3 regions of the Streptomyces sp. NPDC047515 genome follow, and region 1 is predicted to be linked to each of the others. Evidence: riboswitches for the same ligand, from Rfam matches in the RefSeq annotation. Region 1 holds a riboswitch; each other region holds the start of a gene.
The links. A riboswitch is a leader RNA that binds a small molecule or an ion and turns the genes downstream of it on or off. The one in region 1 is predicted to bind thiamine pyrophosphate.

Region 1 (3,269 bases):
GAGCGCCGCGTCCGACGCCGTTCCGGCGCCCGCGTCGAGGATCACCGGCACCCGGGCCTGCTCGACGATCAGCTGGAAGTTGTGCGGGTTGCGGATGCCGAGGCCGGAGCCGATGGGGGAGCCGAGCGGCATGATCGCCGCGCACCCCACGTCCTGGAGCCTGCGGGCCAGCACCGGATCGTCGTTGGTGTAGGGCAGCACGGTGAAGCCGTCGTCCACCAGGGTCTCCGCGGCGTCCAGCAGCTCGATCGGGTCGGGCAGCAGGGTCCGCTCGTCGGCCACCACCTCCAGCTTGATCCAGTCGGTGCCGAGCGCCTCGCGGGCCAGCCGGGCGGTCAGCACGGCCTCGCCCGCGGTGAAGCAGCCCGCCGTGTTCGGCAGCACGCGGATGGAGAGCCGCCGGAGCACGGAGAGCACCGAGCCCTGCACGGTCGGGTCGAGGCGGCGCATCGCGACGGTGGTCAGTTCGGTGCCGGAGGCGGTCAGCGAGCGTTCGAGCACGTCGAGGCTGGGTGCCCCGCCGGTCCCCATGATCAGCCGGGAGCCGAAGGCGGTGTCGCCGAGGGTGAAGAGGTCGTGGGACACGGTCAGCCTCCCTGGACCGCGGTCAGGACCTCGACGCGGTCACCGTCACCGAGCACGGCGGTGGACCACTGGCCGCGCGGGACGACGGTCTCGTTGACGGCGGCCGCGACGCCGGAGTGCGCGGCGGTCAGGGTGGCGACGAGGGCGTCCAGGGTGGTGCCCGCGGCGAGCAGGCGGACCTCGCCGTTCACGGACACGGACAGGGGGGCGTGCTCGGGGGCGGAAGCCGGCAGGGAGAGGGGCGCGGGCTCGGTCATGCGGGCTGCTCCTGACGTACGGGGGCGGCGGGCGAGAAACGGAACGGGGTGAAGGGGCGGGCCACCTCGGGCACCTCGCCACGGGTGAGGAGCTCCGCCATGACATCACCGGTGACGGGGGTGAGCAGCACCCCGTTGCGGTGGTGGCCGGTGGCGAGATGGAGGCCGGGCAGGGCAGTGGGGCCGAGCAGCGGGGCGTTGTCGGGGGAGGCGGGGCGCAGACCGGCCAGGGTCTCGGTGAGCGGCAGTTCGGTGATGCCGGGCACCAGTTCGTGGGCGTCCCGCAGCAATTCGTAGACACCGCCCGCGGTGACGGTGGTGTCCCAGCCCATCTCCTCGCTGGTGGCGCCGACGACCAGTTCGCCGTTCTCGCGCGGTACGAGATAGACGTGACTGCCCCGGACCACGGCCCGGACCGTCCGGGTGAGGAAGGGCGCGTACGCCGCGGGCACCGTCAGCCGCAGCACCTGTCCCTTCACCGGACGGACCGGCGGCACGACCTCGTCCGGCAGTCCCGGGAGCCGGCCGCTCAGACTGCCCCCGGCGAGCACGACCTGGTCGGCGGTGAGTTCCGTGCCCCCGGCGAGGACGGTTCCGGCGGCCCGGTCGTGTACCACCGTCAGGCGCTCCACCCATGCGCGGTGGAAGACCACCCCGGCCCGCTCGCAGGCGGCCAGCAGCGCGGCGGCCAGTCGGCGGGGATCGATCTGGTGGTCGCCGTCGACCCGCAGACCGCCGCGGACGCCCGGCGCGAGCATCGGCTCCAGCCGGCGGCATTCGCGGCCGGTGAGCCACTCCGACTCCAGGCCGGAACGCTGCTGCAGGGCGTGCAGTTCCCGCAGATGGGCGCGGTCGTCGGAGTCCAGCGCGACGGCCAGCGTGCCGCAGGCGCGGAAGCCGGTCTCCCGCCCGCTCGCCGCCTCCAGTTCGGCCGCGAAGTCCGGATAGCGGGCGGCCGAGGCGACATTGAGGCCCAGCAGCATCTGTTCGCCGTAGTGGAGTTCGGTGACGGCGGCCAGCATGCCGGCCGCCACCCGGGCGGCCCCGCCGCCCGGCTCGGGGTCGACGACCGCGGTGCGCAGTCCGCGCTGCGCGGCCCGCCAGGCGGTCACCAGACCGATGATCCCGCCCCCGATGACGAGGACGTCGGATCCGATTCCGTTCCGAGAAGAACGCATGGGCGTCCAGCCCCTCCCTTCGCCGGCATGACCCGGATCAGGTTCGTACGGTCGGAGGCCGCCCCAGCCTCCCTCTCAGCCCGGTGCGTCCGGGCTCCCGCGAGTGTTTTACGTTGGTCACCCTAAACCCCGCCCGCCGGACCCAGTAAGGGAGCAGCCACCGTGGCCCGTTCGCTCGACGGACTCGTCCTCTCGCCGGTCGCCGACCAGGCCCCGGGCCAGGTCGGCACCCGCACGCGCTTCACGTACCACGAGGAGAACGGCCGGATCTGGGCCGAGTACGCGGGCGGCGACGTGGTCCGCGGCCATCTCGTCGGCACCCGGACCGGCGACACCCTCGACTTCCGGTATGTCCAGCTGAAGCAGGACGGAACGACATCTTCCGGCCACTGTGTCTCCACCGTGGTCGACCTCGCGGACGGCAGGGTCCGGCTGGACGAGCGGTGGGAATGGGAGTCGCAGGACGGCAGCGGTACGAGCACGGTGGAGGAGCTCCCCCTTCCTGACGGTGCGTCAGATGCTTAAGGTGTACGGGTGAGCGAACAGCAGCAGTCGGAGCGGCCGGACCGGCGGACGGGGCGATGTGTCGTCATCGTCGGCGCGGGCATGGCCGGAGTGCAGACGGCGGTGGCCCTGCGGGAGCAGGGCTTCACCGGTCCCGTCACCCTGATCGGTGCCGAACCGCACCAGCCCTACGACCGGCCCCCGTTGTCCAAGGCGGTACTGCTGGGCACGGCCGAGGGCTCCGCCTTCGACGTCGACTTCGAGGCACTGGACATCGATCTGTGGCTGGGGCGCGAAGTCACCGGTGTACGGCCCGGGGCGCACGAGCTGGACACGCCGTCAGGGCCCGTTCCCTACGACGTCCTGGTGGTCGCGACCGGCGCCGAACCGATCGTCCTGCCCGGTGCCGAAGGTGTTCCCGGGGTCCATCTGCTGCGCACCCTCGACGACGCGGCACGACTGCGGCCCGTCCTCGACGAGCGGCACGGCGTCGTGGTCGTCGGCGCGGGCTGGATCGGCGCGGAGTTCGCCACCGCGGCCCGCGCTGCGGGCTGCGCGGTCACCGTCGTCGAGGCCGCCGACCGGCCGCTCGCCGGCGCGATGCCCGCCGAGGTCGCCGCCCCGGTGGCGGCCTGGTACGCCGAGAGCGGCGCCGAACTCCTCACCGGGGCCAGGGTCGAGCGCATCGAACCCGGCCGCGTGATCCTCGCGGACGGCCGCGCGATTCCGGCCGGAGCGGTCGTCG
Region 2 (3,269 bases), on a different contig from region 1:
CGACGGTGGGCAGGACGAACGGAACGGTGACGACCGCCCGCAGCAGCTGTTTGCCGGGGAAGTCGAAACGGGCGAAGACGTAGGCGCCGGGCAGCGCGATCAGCAGGGTCAGCGCGGTCGAGGCGAGCGCCTGCCAGGTGGTGAACCAGAGGACGTCACGGATGTCCGGCCGGGTCAGCACCTCGCCGATCCGGCCGAACTGCCAGACCCCGTCCGCCTTCAGCCCGCGGCCGACGATGGCGGTGACGGGGTAGGCGAAGAACAGCGCGAAGAACGCGACGGGCACGGCCATCAGGCCGAGCCGTACCGCGCTCCCGCGCCACGCCTTCGCGCGCACCGAGTCCACGCGCCCCGAGGAGCCGCGCGGCTCCTCGCCTCGCGGCCGCCGCACGTCCTCCTCGGGCGCATCCTTCCCGCCCGCGTCCGATCCGCGTACGGGAGTCTTCGCTACTTCACTACGAGCGAGGACCACGACTGGACCCACTGCTCACGGTTCTTGGAGATCCGATCGGGGGCGACCGTCGTCGGCCTGTCGACCGTCGCGCCGAACTTCATGAAGAGCTCCGGCAGTTTCGCGCTCTTGACGACCGGGTTCACGAACATGTTGAGCGGCATGTCCTCCTGGAACCTCTTGCTGATCAGGAAGTCCAGCAGGGCCTTGCCGCCCGCCTCGTTCTTCGCACCGTCCAGCAGGCCGGCGAACTCGATCTGGCGGAAGCAGGTCCCGGTGGCGACGCCGGTGGGGGCCTCGGCCGGCTGCGGCTTCGCGTAGAGCACCTCGACGGGCGGGCTGGAGGCGTACGAGACGACCAGCGGCCGGTCGGCCTTGGCCTTCCGGCCGCCCGCGGAGCCGGAGAACTCCTCGTTGTAGGCCTGCTCCCAGCTGTCGACGACCTTGACGCCGTTGCTCTTCAGCTTCTTCCAGTAGTCCTGGTAGCCCTTGTCGCCGTAGGTGGCGACGGTGCCGAGGAGGAAGCCGAGGCCGGGCGAGGAGGTCGCGGCGTTCTCGGTGACGAGGAGGTTCTTGTACGCGGGCTTCGCCAGGTCGTCGAAGGACCGCGGCGGCGCCAGCTTCTTGTCGGCGAAGTACTTCTTGTCGTAGTTGACGCAGATGTCGCCGGTGTCGATCGGGGTGACCCGGTGCTTGGCGGCGTCCAGCCGGGTGTCGGCCGCCACCTGGTCGATGCCCTTCGCCTCGTACGGCGTGAAGAGCCCGCTGTCCAGGGCACGGGAGAGCAGGGTGTTGTCGACGCCGAAGAACACGTCGCCGCGCGGGGAACCCTTGGTCAGGATCTCCTGGTTGAGCGCGACACCCGCGTCGCCGCTCTTGAGCACCTTGACGGTGTAGCCGGTCTTCTCGGTGAACTCCTTGAGCACGTCCGGAGAGGCGTTGAAGGAGTCATGGCTGACGAGCGTCACGGTCTTCGAGCCGGAGCCCTTCGTGCCCCCGGAACCGGAGGCCGACTTGTCGGAACTCCCGCATCCGGCCAGTGCCGTGACGCCGAGCGCGGCGGCGGCAGCGGTCGCCGCGAACTGCTTGGTTCTGCGCGTGGTGCGCATGGTGGATTCCTCCTGGGTTTTGGCCAGGAAGAGACGCGGCCCCGCCCGCGCAATGCGGGCAGGGCGCAACAGCATGAGTTGATGACCGAACTTCCTACCCGGAATGACCCGGGCGAGGTTCAGAGGGTCTGCGGCCGACCTGTCCTCGGTGCCGCACTCTCAGCGCTGTGGCGCTCCCCTGTCGGAATATGAAGTTGATTTCAGGCCCAGGTTACACGGGCCGTCCCGGCCTCAGCGCTCGGCCGCCGCCAGCTGTCCGCAGGCTCCGTCGATCTCCTGGCCGCGGGTGTCCCGCACCGTCACCGGCACCCCGTGGCTCGCGATCGCCTCGACGAAGGCCTTCTCGTCCTCGGGCCGCGAGGCGGTCCACTTGGAACCGGGCGTCGGGTTCAACGGGATCAGATTGACGTGCACCCGCTTGCCCTTGAGGAGCCTGCCGAGCAGGTCACCGCGCCAGGCCTGGTCGTTGATGTCCCGGATCAGCGCGTACTCGATGGAAACGCGGCGGCCGGACTTCTCCGCGTACTCCCACGCCGCGTCCAGCACCTCGCGCACCTTCCACCGCGTGTTCACGGGGACGAGCGTGTCGCGCAGTTCGTCGTCCGGCGCGTGCAGGGAAACGGCGAGGCGGCACTTGAAACCCTCGTCGGCGAAGCGCAGCATCGCGGGCACCAGACCCACGGTGGAGACGGTGATCCCGCGCTGCGAGAGCCCGAGGCCGTCCGGCTCCGGGTCGGTCAGCCGACGGATCGCGCCGACCACCCGGTTGTAATTGGCGAGCGGCTCGCCCATGCCCATGAAGACGATGTTGGAGAGCCGGGCCGGGCCTCCGGGGACCTCCCCGTCGCGCAGGGCCCGCATGCCGTCCACGATCTGGTGGACGATCTCGGCGGTCGACAGATTTCGGTCGAGACCGGCCTGTCCCGTCGCGCAGAACGGGCAGTTCATCCCGCATCCCGCCTGGGACGAGATGCACATCGTCACCCGCTCCGGGTAGCGCATCAGGACGGACTCGACGAGCGTCCCGTCGTGCAGCTTCCACAGCGTCTTACGGGTGGTGTCGTCGTCACAGCTGATGTGGCGGACCACGGACATCAGGTCGGGGAACATCGCCTCGGCGAGCTTGTCCCGCGAACCGGCCGGGATGTTGGTCCACTCGGCCGGATCGTGCGCGTACCGCGCGAAGTAGTGCTGCGAGAGCTGCTGCGCGCGGAACGGCTTCTCGCCGATCGCGGCGACCGCTTCCTTGCGCTCGGCGGGCGTGAGGTCGGCGAGGTGCCGCGGCGGCTTCTTGGCTCCGCGGGGCGCGACGAAAGTGAGTTCTCCGGGCTTAGGCATGGTTCATCCAGTGTCGCAGACAGAACGATGAGGGCCCGCCGCCCTGTGGACGACGGACCCTCACTCGTAAATGCCCAGGTCAGGACGGTGGCTCTCGCGAATCAGCCGGAACCCACGAACAGCACCAGCAGCAGCCAGACCACCGGGGCGGTCGGCAGCAGCGAGTCCAGCCGGTCCATGATGCCGCCGTGCCCCGGCAGCAGCGTGCCCATGTCCTTGATGCCGAGGTCCCGCTTGATCATCGACTCGCCCAGGTCACCGAGGGTGGCGCTGACCGCGACCGCGAGCCCCAGCAGCAGTCCCTGCCACCAGGAACCGCCGTCGATCAGGAACTGCATGCACAGCGCGCCGGCGACCATCGCGAAGGCGAC
Region 3 (3,269 bases), on a different contig from region 1:
CAATCTGGAAGAGGCCCTGGGCCGGATCCTCGCGGAGGAACAGAACGCCGGCTGAAGAGCGCGGCGCCGCAGGCCGGCCCGCCGGTCGAACGCGACACCCGCCGAATGGGTGAATCGCTCTCCGTGTGGGGGCGATCAAGACTTCGCCCTGCGACGGCGGCTCTTCCCGGTCCGTACGGGTGCGGGAGCTCCGGCTTCCGTGCCGAGCCCCGTGCGGTCCGCGGAGACGACCAGCGCGGCGAGCACGGTCGTCACCGGCACCGAGGCGACCAGTCCGATCGAGCCGACCAGCGTTCGTACGATCTCCTCCGCCACCAGTTCGCTGTTGGCCACCGTCCCCACGCTGCTTCGGGCGATCGAGAACAACAGCAGCAGCGGCAGCGCGGCGCCCGCGTAGGCCAGCACCAGCGTATTGACGACCGAGGCGATGTGGTCGCGCCCGATCCTGATCCCTGCCCGGTAGAGACCCCGCGCACCCATCGTCGGGTTCGCCTGGTGCAGTTCCCAGACCGCGGATGTCTGTGTGACCGTCACATCGTCGAGCACCCCGAGCGAGCCGATGATGACACCGGCCAGCAGCAGACCGCTCATGTCGATGTGCGGGTACAGGCCGTGGATGAGGCCGGTGCTGTCATCGGTGTTGCCGGTCAGGCTCGCCCAGCCGATGAAGAGCGATCCGAGCAGTCCGATCAGGAGCAGGGAGATCAGGGTGCCGATGACGGCGACCGAGGTGCGGGCGGTCAGGCCGTGGCACATGTAGAGCGCGATCAGCATGATCGCACTGGCCCCGACCACCGCGACGAGCAGTGGATTCGAGCCCTGGAGGATGGCCGGGAGGATGAACAGCGTCAGCACGGCGAACGACACGGCGAGCGCGACCAGTGCCATCACGCCGCGCATCCTGCCCACCGCGACCACCACCAGGGCGAAGATCCCGGCCAGCAGCGTCATCGGGAACTTCCGGTTCACATCCGTCACCGAGTACTGCAAATCATGGGGAGCGTCGGGGGCGTACGCCACGACCACGCCCTGTCCCCGGCGCAACTGACGCGGCGCGTCGGGCTGGACGATCTCGACGAAGGTCCGGCCCCGGTCGTGACCGGTCGTCACTTCCACGGTGGCTTTCTCGCACAGCCCCGTCTCGCTCCCCGGCGGCGTCGTGTCGCCACTGGTGGGCATCTGAGCGGCGTTCACGTCCTTGCAGTCCACCTTGTCGATCTTCACCACCTTGGCCTGCTGGGTCTGCTGGTCGAAACCGACACCGGTCCGCTCGTGCGGGGGCGCACTCCCCGGCCAGAGCACCACCAGGCCGACGACGACCGCGGCGGCGAACGGGATCAGTACGGCGGCGATGACCTTGCGCAGGTGCTTGGAGACGGGCGCGGCGGGGCCGTGGCCGTGTGAATGGCCGTGCTGATGGCCCTGCGGGGCGGGGTCGTGATGGGGGGACGTCACCGGCCGATCATCGCAAGAAGTGAAGGGCCTCTGTTCATTTCGCCGGACAGGGCGCTAGCGTGGGGGGACCTTTGCACACGCGGGAGCTCGGAGCACCGGGCTGAGAGGGCGCTGATATCCGTACATCCGTACGGGACGGGCTGCGCCGACCGCCGAACCTGTTACCGGGTAATGCCGGCGTAGGGAGTAGGTCTCATGACCACATCGGACGCACGCACGCCTGCCTCGAACCAGAGCGACGAGGCCGGGAAGTCCATCGGCTGGCACAAGGGGTACGTCCAGGGCTCACGCCCGGACCTCCGGGTGCCGGTCCGTCAGGTGCACCTCACCAACGGCAAGGACGTGACGCTGTACGACACGTCGGGGCCGTACACCGATCCCACCACCGCGACCGATGTCCGTCGCGGCCTCGCGCCCCTGCGGGAGAACTGGATCATCGCGCGCGGCGACACCGAGGAGTACCCGGGCCGCCCGGCCCGCCCCGAGGACGACGGGCTCAAGCACACCTCGCCGCGAATGGGGTCTCCCCTGCTCGAGCGAAGCCGAGAGCTTGGGGAAGGGCTGCGCAACCTCGACGCGGTCTTCCCCGGCCGGCCGCGGCTGCCCCGCCGCAGCCGGGACGGGCAGCCGGTCACCCAGCTCGCGTACGCCCGCCGGGGCGAGATCACTCCGGAGATGGAGTACGTGGCGATCCGGGAGAACGTCGGACCCGAGGTGGTGCGCGAGGAGATCGCCGCGGGCCGGGCCGTGCTGCCGGCCAACGTCAACCATCCCGAGATCGAACCGATGATCATCGGCAAGCGGTTCCTGGTGAAGGTCAATGCCAACATCGGCAACTCCGCGGTGACGTCCTCCATCGAGGAGGAGGTGGAGAAGATGACATGGGCGACGCGGTGGGGCGCCGATACGGTCATGGACCTTTCCACCGGACGCAACATTCACACCACCCGTGAGTGGGTTCTGCGCAACTCACCCGTGCCGATCGGCACCGTTCCCCTCTACCAGGCCCTCGAAAAGGTCGACGGCAAGGCCGAGGAGCTGACCTGGGAGATCTACAAGGACACCGTCATCGAGCAGGCCGAGCAGGGCGTCGACTACATGACGGTCCACGCCGGCGTGCGCCTGCCGTACGTACCGCTGACCGCCCGCCGAAAGACCGGCATCGTCTCCCGCGGCGGCTCGATCATGGCCGCGTGGTGCCTCGCGCACCACAAGGAGTCGTTCCTGTACGAGCACTTCGAGGAGCTCTGCGAGATCCTCGCCACGTACGACGTGACGTACTCGCTGGGCGACGGGTTGCGCCCCGGATCGATCGCCGATGCCAACGACGAGGCCCAGTTCGCCGAACTGCGCACGCTCGGCGAGCTGAACACGATCGCCAAGCGGTTCGGCGTACAGACCATGATCGAGGGTCCGGGGCATGTCCCGATGCACAAGATCAAGGAGAACATCGACCTTCAGCAGGAGATCTGCGAGGAGGCGCCGTTCTACACGCTCGGCCCGCTGACCACCGATGTCGCTCCGGCGTACGACCACATCACCTCGGGCATCGGCGCGGCGATGATCGCCTGGTGGGGCACGGCGATGCTCTGTTACGTCACGCCCAAGGAGCACCTGGGCCTGCCCAACCGGGACGATGTGAAAACCGGCGTCATCACGTACAAGATCGCGGCTCACGCGGCGGACCTCGCCAAGGGGCATCCGGGGGCGCAGGACTGGGACGACGCGCTCTCCGACGCCCGCTTCGAATTCCGCTGGGAGGACCAGTTCAATCTGGCCCTCGACCCCGTCACGGCACGGGAGTTCCACGACGA

Region 2: it holds a riboswitch for thiamine pyrophosphate, as region 1 does, so the genes downstream of both, ABZ826_RS25335 (thiamine ABC transporter substrate-binding protein) here and thiO (glycine oxidase ThiO) in region 1, are expected to answer to the same signal.
Region 3: it holds a riboswitch for thiamine pyrophosphate, as region 1 does, so the genes downstream of both, thiC (phosphomethylpyrimidine synthase ThiC) here and thiO (glycine oxidase ThiO) in region 1, are expected to answer to the same signal.

Annotation. Positions count from the first base shown of each region.
Region 1 is NZ_JBEYTM010000004.1:210,742-214,010, reverse strand. Features, by position in the region: gene ABZ826_RS05140 (thiazole synthase) at 1-531, opposite strand, end outside; gene thiS (sulfur carrier protein ThiS) at 588-842, opposite strand; gene thiO (glycine oxidase ThiO) at 839-2,020, opposite strand; TPP riboswitch at 2,018-2,131, opposite strand; gene ABZ826_RS05125 (hypothetical protein) at 2,183-2,545, shown strand; gene ABZ826_RS05120 (FAD-dependent oxidoreductase) at 2,555-3,269, shown strand, end outside.
Region 2 is NZ_JBEYTM010000034.1:44,544-47,812, forward strand. Features, by position in the region: gene ABZ826_RS25330 (iron ABC transporter permease) at 1-292, opposite strand, end outside; gene ABZ826_RS25335 (thiamine ABC transporter substrate-binding protein) at 448-1,560, opposite strand; TPP riboswitch at 1,634-1,750, opposite strand; gene rlmN (23S rRNA (adenine(2503)-C(2))-methyltransferase RlmN) at 1,792-2,898, opposite strand; gene ABZ826_RS25345 (phosphatidate cytidylyltransferase) at 3,000-3,269, opposite strand, start outside.
Region 3 is NZ_JBEYTM010000022.1:53,380-56,648, reverse strand. Features, by position in the region: gene ABZ826_RS19750 (SsgA family sporulation/cell division regulator) at 1-55, shown strand, start outside; gene ABZ826_RS19745 (YibE/F family protein) at 136-1,455, opposite strand; TPP riboswitch at 1,525-1,658, shown strand; gene thiC (phosphomethylpyrimidine synthase ThiC) at 1,651-3,269, shown strand, end outside.